DNA from 2 places in the Oceanobacillus sp. FSL W8-0428 genome. Region 1 is predicted to be linked to the other one. Evidence: predicted binding sites of a transcription regulator. Region 1 holds the regulator's gene; the other holds the start of a gene.

Region 1 (8,082 bases):
ATTTAAACAAATAAGCATTATATTTTTTAATAGAGACTGGGACAAAACCTGGTAAAAAGAGTAGCATCTGCAAAAATAGGCAGACGCTGCTTTTTTCTTAAAATAGACAATACACAATAGCTACACTTACTAGATAAAGTTTAATTACCTACATCATAAATATATACACATGTTACAAAGAAAATAAAAAAAGGCGCTTCCGCAAAAGTGAAAACTTTATACGAAAACGCCCTTTCAGATATTTTTTTGAAATAAAATGTTACTTTTTTGTTACCTTTTTGCCTTTAGGCTTCATAAAAAGGATGTGAACACCTTATATATCAAGGGTTTAAGAATGACTTACATCATTCCGCCCATTCCACCCATGCCGCCCATATCAGGCATTGCAGGTGCTCCGCCTTCTTCAGGCTTATCTGCTACAACAGCCTCAGTAGTCAGGAACATAGCTGCTACAGATGCTGCATTTTGAAGTGCAGAACGAGTTACTTTTGTTGGGTCAACAATACCAGCTTCAACCATGTTTACCCACTCATCCGTAGCTGCATTGTAACCAATACCGACTTTTTCACCTTTTAGACGCTCTACAATAATAGAACCTTCTAATCCAGCATTATGAACGATTTGACGAACAGGCTCTTCTAAAGCACGTAATACGATGCTTGCGCCAGTTGCTTCATCGCCTTCAAGGTTAAGGTCACTTACTTTACCGTGGATATTTACAAGTGCTGTACCGCCTCCTGGTACCATACCTTCTTCTACACCTGCGCGGGTAGAGTTAAGCGCATCTTCAATACGAAGTTTACGTTCTTTTAATTCTGTTTCTGTAGCCGCACCAACTTTGATTACTGCTACACCGCCAGATAATTTAGCAAGGCGCTCCTGTAATTTTTCTTTATCGAAATCAGAAGTTGTTTCTTCAGCTTGTGCACGAATTTGTGCAACACGGCCGGAAATTGCTTCTGGATCGCCAGAACCTTCAACAATTGTAGTATCTTCTTTCGTTACAACAACTTTTGAAGCACGACCTAATTGTTCAATTGTTGCTGATTTAAGATCCAAACCAAGATCTTCTGTAATTACCTCTGCCCCTGTAAGAACAGCGATATCTTCAAGCATTGCTTTACGACGGTCACCGAATCCTGGAGCCTTAACAGCTACAGCGTTGAATGTACCGCGTAATTTGTTTACTACTAATGTAGCAAGTGCTTCGCCTTCTACATCTTCTGCAATCATAAGAAGCGGCTTACCCTGTTGAACAACTTGTTCTAATACTGGTAATACTTCCTGGATATTTCCAATTTTCTTATCAGTAATTAAGATATATGGATCTTCTAATACTGCTTCCATTTTATCCTGGTCAGTAACCATATAAGGAGAAGAGTATCCACGATCAAATTGCATACCTTCCACTACTTCAAGCTCTGTGTTGAAGCCTTTTGATTCTTCAATAGTGATAACACCGTCATTACCTACACGTTCCATCGCTTCAGCAATTAATTGTCCTACTTCATTATCGCCTGAAGATACAGCTGCAATTTGAGAAATAGCTTCTTTGCTTTCAATTGGCTGAGAAATATTTTTTAATTCTTCTACAGCTAACGCTACTGCTTTTTCAATACCGCGGCGGATTCCAACTGGATTAGCACCAGAAGTTACGTTTTTCAGTCCTTCACGGATCATTGCTTGAGCAAGTACTGTTGCAGTTGTTGTACCATCACCAGCAACATCATTTGTTTTAGATGCTACTTCAGATACAAGCTGGGCACCCATGTTTTCAAATGCATCTTCTAATTCAATTTCTTTTGCGATTGTTACACCGTCATTTGTAATTAGCGGTGAACCGAATTTTTTATCCAAAACCACGTTGCGGCCTTTTGGTCCTAATGTTACTTTTACTGCGTCTGCTAATGTATCAACACCACGCAGCATTGCACGGCGAGCGTCTTCACTAAATTTAATATCTTTAGCCATTAAAAATTCCTCCTTCAAATTGATTCAAGGTTTCATTAAAATACATGTTCAAAAAGTTCGATGAAAATGACCGAGAAGTTCAAGGCAGCGCAGCTTTGAGTAGCGCAGCGTATGCTTTTAATACGTGAGCACCGGAAAAGCAAGCTAACGAAGAAATTCGATGTGTCATTTTTATTGGACTTTTTGAATTTCCTTTTAAAGATTCATCGTATATTTGTCTAGCCTACAATAGCTAAAATATCATTTTCACGAAGAATTAAGTATTCAGTACCTTCATATTTTACTTCAGTACCAGCAAATTTAGAGAAAATAATGCGGTCTCCTTCAGAAACTTCTAAAGCAACTTTTTCTCCATTTTCCACACGTCCAGATCCTACTGCAACTACTTCACCTTCTTGCGGTTTTTCCTTTGCAGAGTCTGGAAGTACGATTCCGCTTGCAGTTGTTTCTTCTTGTTCAACAAGTTTGATAACAACACGATCTCCTAATGGTTTAATCATGTAGAATTGCCTCCTTAATTCCAAATCATTTTATTTTTATTAGCACTCTTGTCGAGTGAGTGCTAACTCCAATTAATATAATAATTAATTCTTGTAAAAAATGCAAGCATCATGATGTTGAATTTTTAGAAAAACTTATATTCATTTTTGAGAATACGTTGTTTTCTTTATACTTCATACTTTAAAACTTTTACTATGATAAAATACTTTTTTAGGCAGTGATTACTCATCTCATCGTAAAACGTTGGGAGTAATTTTGTAATACAAATATGCAAAATTGATTTTTTTCATCGTTTGATGCATGATTTCATGTACTTCTGATTATAATTTTCAGTGACAGTTGTGTTAGAATATACGTTATGATGAACTTGCACGTCTTTAGATCAGTGGTATCATTACCCGTCCAGCAAAATCACTTATGATGTTTTCTGCTTTACGGGACAAGATGGGCAGTTCCTTTTCCCAATGCTTTTTTACAGCTGTTTTTAATTTTAGATTAAAGGAGCGTTTTTATGACTCGAAGATATATATATGTCATGCTTACATATATCATTATGCAAATTTCTGTTTATCTTGCAGTACCATTACTGGTATTGGTATTCCATGCAGACCCGGTGCTTGCTAATATTTATTGGGCTGTTTTTAGTTTTGCTGCCGGCCTTGTGATTGTTCTATGGCTGTTAAGACCAGATATGCAGGTTCGGGCTCATCCCGACGCTGCTGGCGCTGGTGCTATCATTGTCTGGTCTGTTCTAGGAATTATTATGGCACTTCTTGCTCAAGGACTGGCTGCTACGATTGAATTAGAGGTATTTGGAATAGATCCTGGTTCAGAGAATACACAGGTTCTTATGGATCTTGCTCGTATTGCACCTATATTCATTATTCTTCCAGCAATTTTTGCGCCTATATTGGAAGAAATTATTTTCCGGAAAATCATTTTTGGATCTTTGTATAAAAAAATGAATTTTTTCTTTGCAGCCTTTATTTCATCTCTTATCTTTGCCGTGATTCATTTAGACTTTCTGCATATACTAGTGTATACAGCAATGGGATTTGTTTTTGCATTCCTTTATGTACAGACAAAGCGTATTATTGTACCAATCATCGTGCATGCAGGAATGAATACTCTTGTAGTAGTGGCTCAACTTACATTAGATCCGGAAAAAATTCAACAACAGCTTGAACAAACAATTTTATTCTTTGGAGGGTAACATGCATCGACCTTATTTAGTTAAAGCAATTGTTTATGTTTTATTCGGTGCTTTATTTGTTTATTTAGGTATCCTAAGCAAAGGGGCAACCGTCTGGGATACTATTACACTTATATTGGCCGCATTTGCAGCATTAAATTTTTATGCCGGATTTCGGATGCTGCGATTTTATTTTAAAATAAAGAATAAAAAATAAAAAACTAGCTCTTAAACAGTCTCTTTCATTTCAGAAGACCTTTAAGGGGCTAGTTTTTTTATGGATAAACAATGTCCAGACTATCCTATTCCTTTTCTAAGGAATAATGCTTGAGAAAATATACAAGCGATTGTAATTCTACTGTTAAATCGATATGATGCACACGAATATGATTTGGAACAGTAATACGTGCCGGCGTGAAGTTCAGGATTCCTTTAATACCTAGATCAACAAGTCTCTTTGCAGTTGCATCTGCTTCTTCAGCCGGGATAGTTAAAATGGCGACCTCAATTCCCTTTATTTTCTCTTCTAATTCATCCACATGATAAACCGGAACTCCGCCAACTTCTGTCCCTACTTTTGATTTATCTGCATCAAATGCCATCGTGATCCGAATATTATTATTTTTTAAAAAGTTATAATGTAAAAATGCAGTACCCAGATTTCCGACACCGATTAAAGCAACGTTGGTTATCTCATGCTGATCCAGTGTACTTTTAAAAAAACCTAATAAATACTCAACATTATATCCATATCCCTTTTTCCCAAGAGCCCCAAAGTAGGAAAAATCCCTGCGGATTGTTGCAGAATCTACTTTAACAGCATCACTTAACTCTTTAGAAGATACGCGCATCTTCCCCTGCTGATATAAATTATTGAGAAATCGATAGTATAAAGGCAAACGCTTTGCTGTTGCCTGTGGAATTTTATTTTGTTCCATTGAAACGGCCTCTCTTCGGTTACTAAGTATAGAAAACAAATATTTTACCATAATCAAATATTTGTAAATATAAGTTTTCTTTGTAGTGCGTGTTCAAAAAGTTCGATAAATAGGATCAAGAAGTTCAAGGCGACTAGCTTTTTCCGAACGGACTTTCACAGGATGTGATGACTTCTGTGTTGTCCGCAAATGTTTTCCGTGGGACGAGTAATCGCAGTCCCAGTCCCAATGGAAAAAGCTAGTCAACGCACTTCTCACGTGTTGCGATGGCTTCTGCGTTGCCCACACGACGTGGGCGTTCTTAGTAGAAGATCCTCTTATCGCTGCGTCATCTTTATTGGACTTTTTGAACATCCTCTTATATTTCAAAAAATAAATAATGCGCTAGCGCATTCTATACTATTAATATTAACAGAAATAGAGCCGAGTTGGCGAACTTTATTATAATTTTATTGTAGCTTCCATTTGGATACGTTACACTTATAGATGGAACCCTATTCCCTTGTACAGGATTGTTCAAAAAGAAAGGATAGTAACTGCATGTATCCTTTCATTATTTTATTTACTTTTTGAACAGCTTTTTTGTGAGTTAGAAAGGATGGCAATGATGATTTTAATGCAATTAAATGGAATCTCTAAATCCTTTGGAGCAGAAGAGATTCTTTCTAATATAAAAATTGAGATTAAAAATAATGAGCGTATTGCAATAGTCGGCCGAAACGGAGCCGGAAAATCGACCCTGCTAAAAATCATGGCGGGCGAAACCTCTTATGATGAAGGAGAGATTTTCAAACCAAAAGATTTAACATTCGGTTACCTCTCGCAGCATATGACTTTAGAGTCTGGAAAAACAATTTGGAAGGAAATGCTGGATGTATTTACTCCGCTTTTGGCAATGGAGAAAAAATTACGTGAACTGGAATCACAGATGGCAGATCCTTCTGCAATCGATCAATCAGCTTACCAACAGCTGCTTGAAAGATATGACAAGCTTCAAAATGATTATCAATTGAGCGGCGGATATGTTTATCAAGCAGAAATCAAGTCCGTATTAAATGGACTATCCTTTGGAGATTATGATTATGACACATTGATTACGGATTTAAGCGGTGGACAGAAAACAAGACTAGCACTCGGGAAGCTTCTCCTGCAAAAGCCGCAGCTTCTTATTCTGGATGAACCGACAAACCATTTGGATATTGACACACTCACATGGTTAGAAGGCTATTTAGTAAATTATCCGGGTGCCATCGTTATTGTATCGCATGACCGTTATTTCTTGGATAAAACCGTATCTATTGTTTATGAAATTTCCAGACACCATTCCAAAAAGTTCCATGGGACCTATAGTAATTATTTGACTCAGAAAGCCCTGGATTATGAACAGGAGAAGAAAGAATTCGAGAAGCAGCAGACAGAGATCAAGCGCATGGAGGATTTTATCCAGCGTAATCTGGCACGCGCTTCAACAACCAAGCGTGCACAAAGCAGACGAAAAAAACTTGAAAAGATAGAGCGCCTCGACCGCCCTTCGGGTGATGAATCCTCTGCATCTATTTCCTTCCAGATTAACCGTTTAAGCGGAAATGATGTACTAAAAATAAAGGATTTAGCTTTTCAATATCCAGATACAGACCAGCCGATTTTTCAAAATATTTCACTTCATGCCAACCGCGGCGACCGAATTGCATTGGTCGGTCCAAATGGTGTCGGCAAAACAACGTTATTAAAAAATATTGTAGGTAAGCATCAGCCTAATCATGGTGAGATACAATTAGGTACAAACGTTCAAGTAGGCTACTATGATCAGGAACAGGCAAATTTAAATTCTAATAAAACGGTTCTTCAGGAGCTTTGGGATGATTATCCCTTAATTAATGAAAAGGATATTCGTACTATCCTGGGAAATTTTCTGTTCTCTGGTGAGGATGTATTAAAGCCTGTATCAGCCCTGAGCGGCGGTGAAAAATCAAGACTGGCTCTGGCAAAATTAAAAATGCAAAAGGCAAATTTACTGATACTTGATGAGCCGACAAACCATTTAGATATTGATAGTAAAGAAGTATTGGAAAGTGCTTTAATTGATTTTCCTGGAACAATTGTATTTGTTTCTCATGACCGTTATTTTATTAACCGAATCGCTGATCAAGTTGCAGAAATGCAGGCTGGCAATGTAAAAATATATCTTGGCGACTATGATTATTATTTAGAAAAAAAGGCTGAAGAAGAAGAACGGCGTTTGTTAAAATTACAAGAACAGCAGATGGATCAGGAAGAGCCTGCTTCCACTGCAAAAAAGCTCAGCTTTCAGGAAGATAAACAACGCCAACGCGAGGAACGAAAACGAAAACGACGAATTGAAGAACTCGAAACATTGATTGAAGAAAAGGAAGCAGAAATTGCTGCGATTGAACTGGAAATGACCAATCCAGATGTATTTGATGATCATAAAAAGACGATGGAATTAACCGATAAATTATCAGCTTTAAAAGAAGAGCTGGATGTCTTTATGAATGAATGGGCAGTATTAGAAGAGAATTAAGCAATTGATATAATTTTCAGATTGTTGTATAGAGCAGGCATAATGATGGCCTGCTTTTTTTATATACTGTACAGGTTTAAAGCAGTAATCACTCTTCCTATGATAGATAATCTAATGTGATAAATGGAGGTTGTTGTCCCGTGGCGATACCCATCGTTACTTTTTTGTTTTTTATTCTTGTTAGCTTAACGTACTACGCATTTAAGGAAACAACGTTATCTGCCCCAATCACTGAAGAAGTACGTTCCGATTCTATTCTTCGTTTTCTTCCCTTTGCGGTCATTTTTATCGGCCTCTTCAGCAGCGTATGGCTTACTGTGGCTGTTTCACTTCCAATTGCCCGGTATTTCTCCAATTCTGTTTCGCCATTCTCTCAAGCAATAAATGAATTCATTATTGTGCTTGGTTTTAGCATGCTATTATTTGGAATTTGGGTCAGTTTGGGATTCTTATTACCAAAGTGGCTGACTAAAAATCATCCTCAGCTTGTCAGGAAAGGATTATCTCTGGTATTCCGCAATTCCATCGGGAAAGCAGAAATAAATTTACAGACATCTTCGAACAAAAGCCCAGGTGAAGCTCAAAATATTATTGAATTCAGTGGAAAAGACGTAGGAGAAATTGCAACGCATCGTACCGACTTAACTGTTCTGCAAATAGATGCAACACTGGAGGAAGTATTTTCCCTCGTTCAAGAGGTAGAATTTACAAGAATTCCGGTTTACGAAGAGGATATTGATCAAATTGCAGGTATATTATACGTAAAAGACTTCTTTCGTGTTCTAAAAACAGGCGTGTCCCCTGCCTTCTTCTCCTTAAAAAACATTATTCGTCCTGCAGTATATGTCAGAATGAACCAGGAAATTGATGATATTTTTAAGGAAATGAGGGAAAGAAATTATACGATTGCCATCGTTCTCGATGAATTTGGAGGAACG
Region 2 (8,082 bases), 1.3 Mb from region 1:
AATGATAAAATAAAACTCTTCTGTTTCATTTTTTACATCATAAACCTTCCCCGGAGTCAATTTACGGTCAACAATAAATTTTTTTGCATCAGCATGTACACATTTAATTTGTTTTTCTGTCTCTCTGTTTTCCCAATTCTTATGAATCATTCTTTTGTTCTCCTCTTCTTGTTTACATAATAATATTATTAACTACTTGAATAAATATAAATAGTTACCGTATCCTTCTTCTTTCATCTTATCCTTTGGAATAAAACGCATCGCTGCTGAATTCATACAATACCGTAATCCTCCTGCTTCTTTCGGCCCGTCTTCAAAAACATGACCAAGATGAGAATCAGATTGTTTGCTGCGGACCTCTGTCCGAATCATTCCATGGGATGTATCTGTAACATCAGTGACTTGCTTCGGGTCAACCGGTTTAGTAAAGCTTGGCCATCCACAGCCGGCATCGTATTGATCCTTTGACGAAAAAAGTACTTTACCAGAAATGATATCCACATAAATACCTTCTTCTTTATTATTCCAATACTCATTATCAAATGGCCGCTCTGTTCCATTTTCTTGTGTGACATGGTATTGCAGCGGTGTCAGCTTCTCTTTTAATTCTTTTTCAGAAGGTTTGCTTTGCCAATTTTCTTTAATAAATGCTTCTCGACCAGAGCCTTTTTTATACATTTTGTAATGAAAAGAACGTTTCTTATAATAGTCCTGATGCTCTTCTTCTGCTGGATAAAAAGGTTTTGCGGGAAGTATCGGTGTTACAATATCCTTTTTAAATTTTCCACTTTGCTGCAATAATTCCTTTGAATGCTCTGCTATTTCTTTTTGCTCTTCATCATGATAGAAAATAGCTGTCTGATAGGATTCACCACGGTCGTTAAATTGACCGCCTGCATCTGTCGGGTCAATTTGCTGCCAAAAGGTCTCCACTAGCTCTTTGTATGGCATAATATTCGGATCAAATTCTATTTGAACAGCTTCAACATGACCTGTCGTATCTGAACAAACCTGTTTATATGTCGGGTTTTCAACATGACCACCAGTATAGCCGGAACGGATGCTGATAACACCTGGACGTTCATCAAATGGTTCTACCATACACCAAAAACATCCCCCTGCGAAAGTGGCAAGTTCTTTCTGTTGTGACATACTTATATCCTCCCATCACTATTTCTGTTATTTATTCTCTCCCTATTCTTCCTTTTTTATAAAAAAAAATCAAGCAGAAGGCTTTTATAATTAATAATAGAGACAGCCCTCTTCTTGATTTTATACGTACAGCTTTGGCGTGGAAACACCTCTTGCTTTTATTTCCTCAGATACTTCATCTTTTGGCTCCGCCTGCTGATGATTTATTTTAATATTTGATTTTGAACTTTCAACTGGAGTTGTATTCTCTGGAGCTGCTTCATTATCCTCCTGATTGAATGTTTTAAAAGCTTTTACCATCCGATACATAGAAGGGATATTCTTAATCATTGGTCCGTACTCCTGAATTAATGGAGCTGTTGATTGTACAACACCCAGAACCTGCTGTACCCCTCCAAGTGTTTTTGAAAGTGTAGAAATTCCTCCTGATTGTGCTAATCCCTGACTGGCACCTCCGGACAATAAACTTGATAAACCTCTTGATCCGCCTTTTGCACCTGCTGCTCCACTTGAATTTCTTATTTCTCTTGGAATCCCCCTCAAATTATTATGATTGTTACGAAAAGGGGGGCGCGGCGAACGAGACATTTGATTTCTAGATGGGAAAACCATCGCTATCTACCCCTTATTTATCTATATTATTTCACTTTTTGAACATCCTCTTATAGAGTATGCGGACGCTATTCAACTGTGTAGACATTTCCCCGTATTCACACAATCATTTCCCGGGAAACCGCAGGAATCAACAAATAAACAATGATATTTATAAAGGTTGTCGAAAAGTTTCTATATTTGTCAGATAAGGAATTAATCAAACGTTTGATTAATTCCTTATCTCAATATATTCATAAATAAAATGGATAACAGCCTATTATTTAACTATGAAAAAAGCAGCCAGTTTCAGCTGCTATATTTCCATTCGTATTCTGTCCAAAGCTCATCAAAGGCTTTTAGTGCTTCCGGGAAAGGACTATTCCATTCCAGATAATCGCTGATTTCATCATAACTGTTTGCGTACTGCGGGAAATGATGATCATAAAAAGCCCAATCAGCTAACTTAGAGTAATCATCCTTCTGTAACTTTCCGCGATGTGTTAATAAGAATTGATAAAAAGATTGATGCATTGTTCCCCTCCCCTACTCATTCATAAATGCTTCATGCTGAGCCTGTTTCTTTTTGTAAACAACTTTACACAGCTGAATACTGATTTCATAAATAATAATCAGTGGGATTGCCACAACAATTTGCAAAACAAAATCAGGCGGTGTAATAAGTACTCCAATAACAATTAAAACAAAATACGCATACTTTCGGTTTTTAACCATAAATGCTGGCGTCAGGATACCCAGGCTCGTCAAAAACATTGTAAGGATTGGAAGCTCAAACAAAAAGGCAAATGGCGTTGTTATCTTTAATAAAAATCCAAAATAACGCTCCACCGTAAACATGACATTAAACATACCATCATTTAATGATAACAGAAAAGGGAAAATTAGCTTAATAAATACAATGTATCCAAAAACAAGTCCCAACACAAACAAAATCAACGAACCCGGTATATAAGCTAATGATACACGTTTTTCTTTTGGTGTTAAAGCCGGGCTGACGAATGCCCAGAGCTGGTAGGCGATAATCGGTATCGTTGCGGCCAATGCAATTAATCCAGCCATTGAAAAATAAATCCAGACAATTTCAGCCGGGCTGATTACGGTCAGCTGCATATCAATATCATTCACAAAAAAAGTATAGATGCTTTTCACATTTAGAAAGCCGACTATAAAAAACAATACAAATACAATCGCAGTGACGATTAAACGATTCCGAAGCTCTGTTAAATGCCCCCCAAAGTTCATTTCTTTTTCTCCATTTATATGTTCTTCTGATTCTGACATAGTTCAACCCACCCCTTAAGCTGATGACACAAAAGAGATGCAAGGAATACTCCCTACACCTCTGCAATTAATTACTGTTTCTTTTTAGGTTTGTCATTCATGATGTCCTGGCTTGCATTTTTAAATTCTCTTAATGTTTCTCCAAGTGCTTTTCCGATTTCGGGAAGCTTGTTTGGACCAAAGACAATCAAGGCGGCAATGACTATCAAAATTAATCCGGGAAATCCAATATTTGAAAATATATTCATTTTCCATCAACTCCGTACATGAATTTAACTCATTTTTCTTCTTTGATAATGGATTTAACCTCATCTGATTCATCTTTAACATCCTGTGTTAAAGACCGAGTAGAATTTTTAAATTCCTTCAATGACTGCCCTGCAGCTTTCCCTATTTGCGGAAGCTTATTCGGACCAAAGATAATAAGAGCTAATATCACGATTAATACGAGTCCCGGAATGCCTATGTTTGCTAACATCTATTGACACCTTCTTTACGTATAGAACATTTTCTTTCTTCCCATATCATAGCATGTTTAGAAAACATTAGACAAGTTAATTTTTACGGTCATATTGCAGAAAATAATAGTCATAAGGGTTTTTATCGTTCTTTATCCCTTTTTCCTTTTTCGTAAGCTCCCACTCTGCTTCAGCAAATGCTGGAGCAAATGTGTCACCAGGGAATTCCTCATCAATTTTTGTAATATACATCCGGTCAGCAATTGGTACTGCTTGTTTATAAATTGCTCCGCCGCCAATGATGAAATATTCGATTTCGGGATGTTCATTATTCCAATACTCCACTATAGATAAATCATGAATTATTTCTACATTTTCAATTTCCAGATCTTTATTCCTGGTCAGTACGACATTACGTCGATTTGGCAACGGTCCATTCATAGATTCTAATGTTTTTCTTCCCATTACAATCGTATTTCCAGTAGTCTTTTCTTTAAAAAACTTCAAATCCTGCGGTAAATGCCAGGGCATCTTGTTTTGATAACCGATAACATTATTTCTGCTTGCGGCAAATATTAATGAAATCATGCTTTGGCCTCCTTTCCAAGCTTTGTAGTTGCAGCATTTAAACAGCAATCGGTGCTTTAATAGTAGGGTGTGGATTGTAATTTTCGATTTTCAAATCGGAAATTTCGATATCAAAAACAGATTTTCCCTCTGCGTTTATTTTTAATACTGGCAGCTCCCGGATATCTCTTTCTAATTGCAGATTTACTTGATCTACATGATTGGAATAGATATGCGCATCTCCAAAGGTGTGAACAAACTCTCCTACTTCCAAACCACATTCGTGGGCAATTAAATGTGTTAACAGTGCGTAGCTTGCAATGTTAAAGGGCACACCTATAAATACATCAGCACTGCGCTGATACAGCTGACAGGATAATTTTCCGTCTGCTACATAAAACTGAAATAGTGTATGGCATGGCGGCAAAGCCATAGATGGAACATCCCCGGGGTTCCATGCAGATACAATATGACGTCTGGAATTAGGATTATTTTTAATAGCTTCAATAGTTTCTTTCAATTGATCAATCGACTCGCCTTTTGAAGTTTCCCATTTTCTCCACTGCTTTCCATATACAGATCCTAAATCTCCGTATTTTTTGGCAAATGCATCATCATTTAATATCTTCTCTTTAAACAGCTCCATTTGCTGATCATACAGCTCTTTAAAAGCTGCATCCTTCTGACTGCGTATACCGAAATCTGTCATATCCGGCCCTGTATACTCCGAGCTTTTAATCCATTTTTCAAATGCCCATTCGTTCCAGATATTATTATTATGCTCTAGTAAATAGCGGATGTTTGTGTCTCCTTTAATAAACCATAATAACTCTGTAGCAATTAAGCGGAATGGAACCTTTTTCGTAGTTAATAATGGAAATCCTTTTTGTAAATCAAAGCGAATCTGATGTCCGAAAATCGAATATGTCCCCGTATTTGTCCGGTCATCACGATTAAGTCCTTCATCTAATATCTTTCGGCACAGCTCTATATAACCTTGTTCTCCTTGCATCCATAATCCTCCTCTATATTTTGACTCCTATATGTAGGAACTTCTTTTGCTGATATAATTTGAATTATTAAATTACATGTCTCTTTTTAATAATAAAAGTAAACCAAGAAAGGTTAACGTTATAACTAGCGAAAGAAAAACACGAAGACTCCTGTGGGAAAGCGCAGTGGGAAGACCCCGCAGAAAAAAAGCGAACTTCTTTTTTTCGAGGAGGCTGAGCTCAAGCCCACGGAAAGCGTAGTGTTTTTCTGTAGCGGTTGCATAAACCTCTCTTTATTCGTCTTGAGTGGAACATATAATTCAACCTTTAAACAATCATTATTATAACAGAAATTTGTTCCCTGTATATTTCTCAACTTTAAAATAAATAAATTCAATGAAGAAGAAACAGGTATAAATTCAAAACCTTTTGATTATTTTATAAAAATAGTCAGGATTTCTTGACTGTGTAAAAAAATTAAGCTAATATGGGTACAAGCAAAGAAGATGGTACGGAATCATTAGAATGTAAAGGTAGCTTCGATAGACAGAAGTGGATGATTATGATCCCGTTCTTCTATCGGAAGCTGCCTTTTTTCATATTTCGTTCTTCTGCTTTGTAATCACACGCGTTTTACGTGGAAGTATTTAGGAGGAAATTTAACATGGAAAACGGAGTAGTAAAATGGTTTAATGCAGAAAAAGGTTACGGGTTTATTCAACTAGAGGAAGGGAATGATATTTTCGTACATTATTCTGCTATTCAAGAAGAAGGTTTTAAAACTTTAGAAGAAGGACAGGAAGTTTCCTTTGACGTCGTTGAAGGTGAACGTGGTCCACAAGCTGCAAATGTTGTAAAAAGATAAAATATCATCATAGATTAAAAGCAGAATCCTAAAATGGGGTTCTGCTTTTTTACTATCCCTCTTGCATATTATCCTCTTCCTCTCCTTTATAAAGGCATAAATCCAGATTTTAAAACATGATATTTTGTCAATGATTTTATTACTTTATTCATTAAAATGTCATAAACTTTTCAAACCAAAAAGTTTGTAAAATGATTAAGCCAGTCTACTTGTGAATATTTGAACAAAATGTGAAAAGTCAGTAATGACACTGTATACAGGCCTTCTTTTCGATATGATAGTCATATAGGAAAGAAGTTACAGAAGGGGTGAATCACATGAAAAAATCTGATCCTAATTTAAAAGGTACACTTTTTTCAGTAATCACTATAGGAGCTATTATTCTTATCAGCTGGTTTGCAGTATTTTTATTATTTTTGTCGCGATAAAGAAGGAGGAGAAAGAGCATGCATTTACACAAATACGAGAAGATTTGGCTTATCTTCGGCGGGGCATCCCTTGTATTGTTTCTAGCAATACTTGGATTTGGAGCATTTTATTTAGGAACACATCCTCAAAGCCATGGAGTAACGATTGACCCTGAAAATGTGGAAGCTAATGAAGCATTTCAAAGAGAAAACCTGGGGATTACACAGGTAGATGATGATAAATATATTGTCAATGTTGTTGCCAGTGCATTCAACTATGATTTAGGAAGTGATGAGGAAGGCAATGCAGTTTCTCATATAGAAATTCCTAAAGGGTCTACTGTCTTATTTCAGGTAGTCTCAACAGATGTTATTCATGGATTTAATGTAGCGGGCACTAATGTCAATATGATGGTAGAGCCTGGATATATCAGCAGTATGGAAGTTCAGCTTAATAAAGCTGGGGAATTCACATTATTATGTAATGAATACTGTGGTGTAGGACATCACATGATGCATGCAACAGTGGAGGTGGTTGACGATGAGTCTGGCAATGAAACAGCAGCAGAATGAAGAAATTAATTTGACACCCTTAAGTATCGCAAAACCAGAAGCGAAATTATATCTTTCCTTTATGTATGTTGCATTTATTTCATTATTTATCGGTGGATTAATGGGGTTATTACAGGTATTGGTACGTTCAGGAGATTTTGAACTTCCGCTTGGAATCGGCTATTATCAAATACTTACTTTACACGGCGTTATCCTGGCATTAGTACTGACAACCTTTTTCATTATTGGATTTCAATATTCTTTATTAGGTAAAACAGTCGGTATGTCTGATAAGCAACGGAAACTTGGCTGGTTATCTTTTTGGACGATGACGATTGGAACAGCTTTAACTGGAACAGCCATTTTACTTGGGGAAGCAAACGTTCTATATACGTTCTATGCACCACTAAAAGCGCATCCTATCTTTTATATCGGTCTTGCACTTGTTGTAGTTGGAACATGGATTGCTGCTCTTGTTAATTGGCATCAGGTTTATGTTTGGAAAAAAGCACATCCAAACCAGAAAACACCGCTTCTCGCTTTTATGGTTACAATTAATATGATTATGTGGGTTATCTGTTCTCTCGGAGTTGCTGTAACTGTTCTTGTACAGTTTATTCCATGGTCATTAGGTTATACAGAAACAATTAATGTTTTATTAAGCCGTACGCTATTCTGGTATTTTGGCCATCCGCTCGTATATTTCTGGTTATTACCTGCCTACATGGCATGGTATGCAATTATCCCTAAAATCATTGGCGGAAAAATATTTAGTGATTCTTTAGCAAGACTTTCCTTTATCTTATTCTTGTTCTTCTCTATTCCAGTTGGATTCCATCATCAGCTTACAGAGCCGGGTATTGATCCAACGTGGAAGTTTATTCAGGTAGTTCTTACCTTTATGGTTATTGTACCAAGTTTAATGACAGCATTTTCGATGTTTGCCATGTTTGAGACTACCGGCAGAAAACAAGGCGCAACAGGGTTGTTCGACTGGTTTAAAAAATTGCCTTGGAAGGATGTCCGTTTTGTAGCTCCTTTTGCCGGTATGGTTGCGTTTATTCCTGGTGGAGCAGGCGGTATTATTAACGCATCTCACCAATTAAACACGCTTGTCCATAATACGATTTGGGTAACTGGACATTTTCATTTAACCATTGCAACAACTGTTCTGCTTACTTTCTTTGGAATTGCCT

Evidence for each region. The regulator Rex, encoded in region 1, represses fermentation and respiration genes when NADH is low (regulators of the CRP and FNR family bind a similar motif). The targets are predictions, from matches to a motif close to TTGTGAAATATTTCACAA.
Region 2: MKY30_RS18470 (cytochrome c oxidase subunit 2A) is a predicted target of Rex. The motif match lies at 6,137-6,154, and genes of this name have one in related genera.

The regions. Positions count from the first base shown of each region.
Region 1 is NZ_JBBORB010000001.1:2,587,777-2,595,858, reverse strand. Features, by position in the region: gene MKY30_RS12305 (hypothetical protein) at 1-14, shown strand, start outside; gene groL (chaperonin GroEL) at 340-1,971, opposite strand; gene groES (co-chaperone GroES) at 2,190-2,471, opposite strand; gene MKY30_RS12290 (CPBP family intramembrane glutamic endopeptidase) at 2,984-3,685, shown strand; gene MKY30_RS12285 (YdiK family protein) at 3,687-3,881, shown strand; gene MKY30_RS12280 (redox-sensing transcriptional repressor Rex) at 3,967-4,602, opposite strand; gene MKY30_RS12275 (ABC-F family ATP-binding cassette domain-containing protein) at 5,210-7,144, shown strand; gene MKY30_RS12270 (CBS domain-containing protein) at 7,285-8,082, shown strand, end outside.
Region 2 is NZ_JBBORB010000001.1:3,872,100-3,880,181, reverse strand. Features, by position in the region: gene MKY30_RS18520 (DUF6501 family protein) at 1-150, opposite strand, end outside; gene msrB (peptide-methionine (R)-S-oxide reductase MsrB) at 193-1,152, opposite strand; gene MKY30_RS18510 (YqfQ family protein) at 1,273-1,764, opposite strand; gene MKY30_RS18505 (YozE family protein) at 2,053-2,277, opposite strand; gene tatC (twin-arginine translocase subunit TatC) at 2,290-3,045, opposite strand; gene MKY30_RS18495 (twin-arginine translocase TatA/TatE family subunit) at 3,117-3,287, opposite strand; gene MKY30_RS18490 (twin-arginine translocase TatA/TatE family subunit) at 3,323-3,523, opposite strand; gene MKY30_RS18485 (dihydrofolate reductase) at 3,600-4,091, opposite strand; gene MKY30_RS18480 (thymidylate synthase) at 4,129-5,082, opposite strand; gene MKY30_RS18475 (cold-shock protein) at 5,727-5,927, shown strand; gene MKY30_RS18470 (cytochrome c oxidase subunit 2A) at 6,245-6,355, shown strand; gene MKY30_RS18465 (cytochrome c oxidase subunit II) at 6,374-6,907, shown strand; gene MKY30_RS18460 (b(o/a)3-type cytochrome-c oxidase subunit 1) at 6,888-8,082, shown strand, end outside.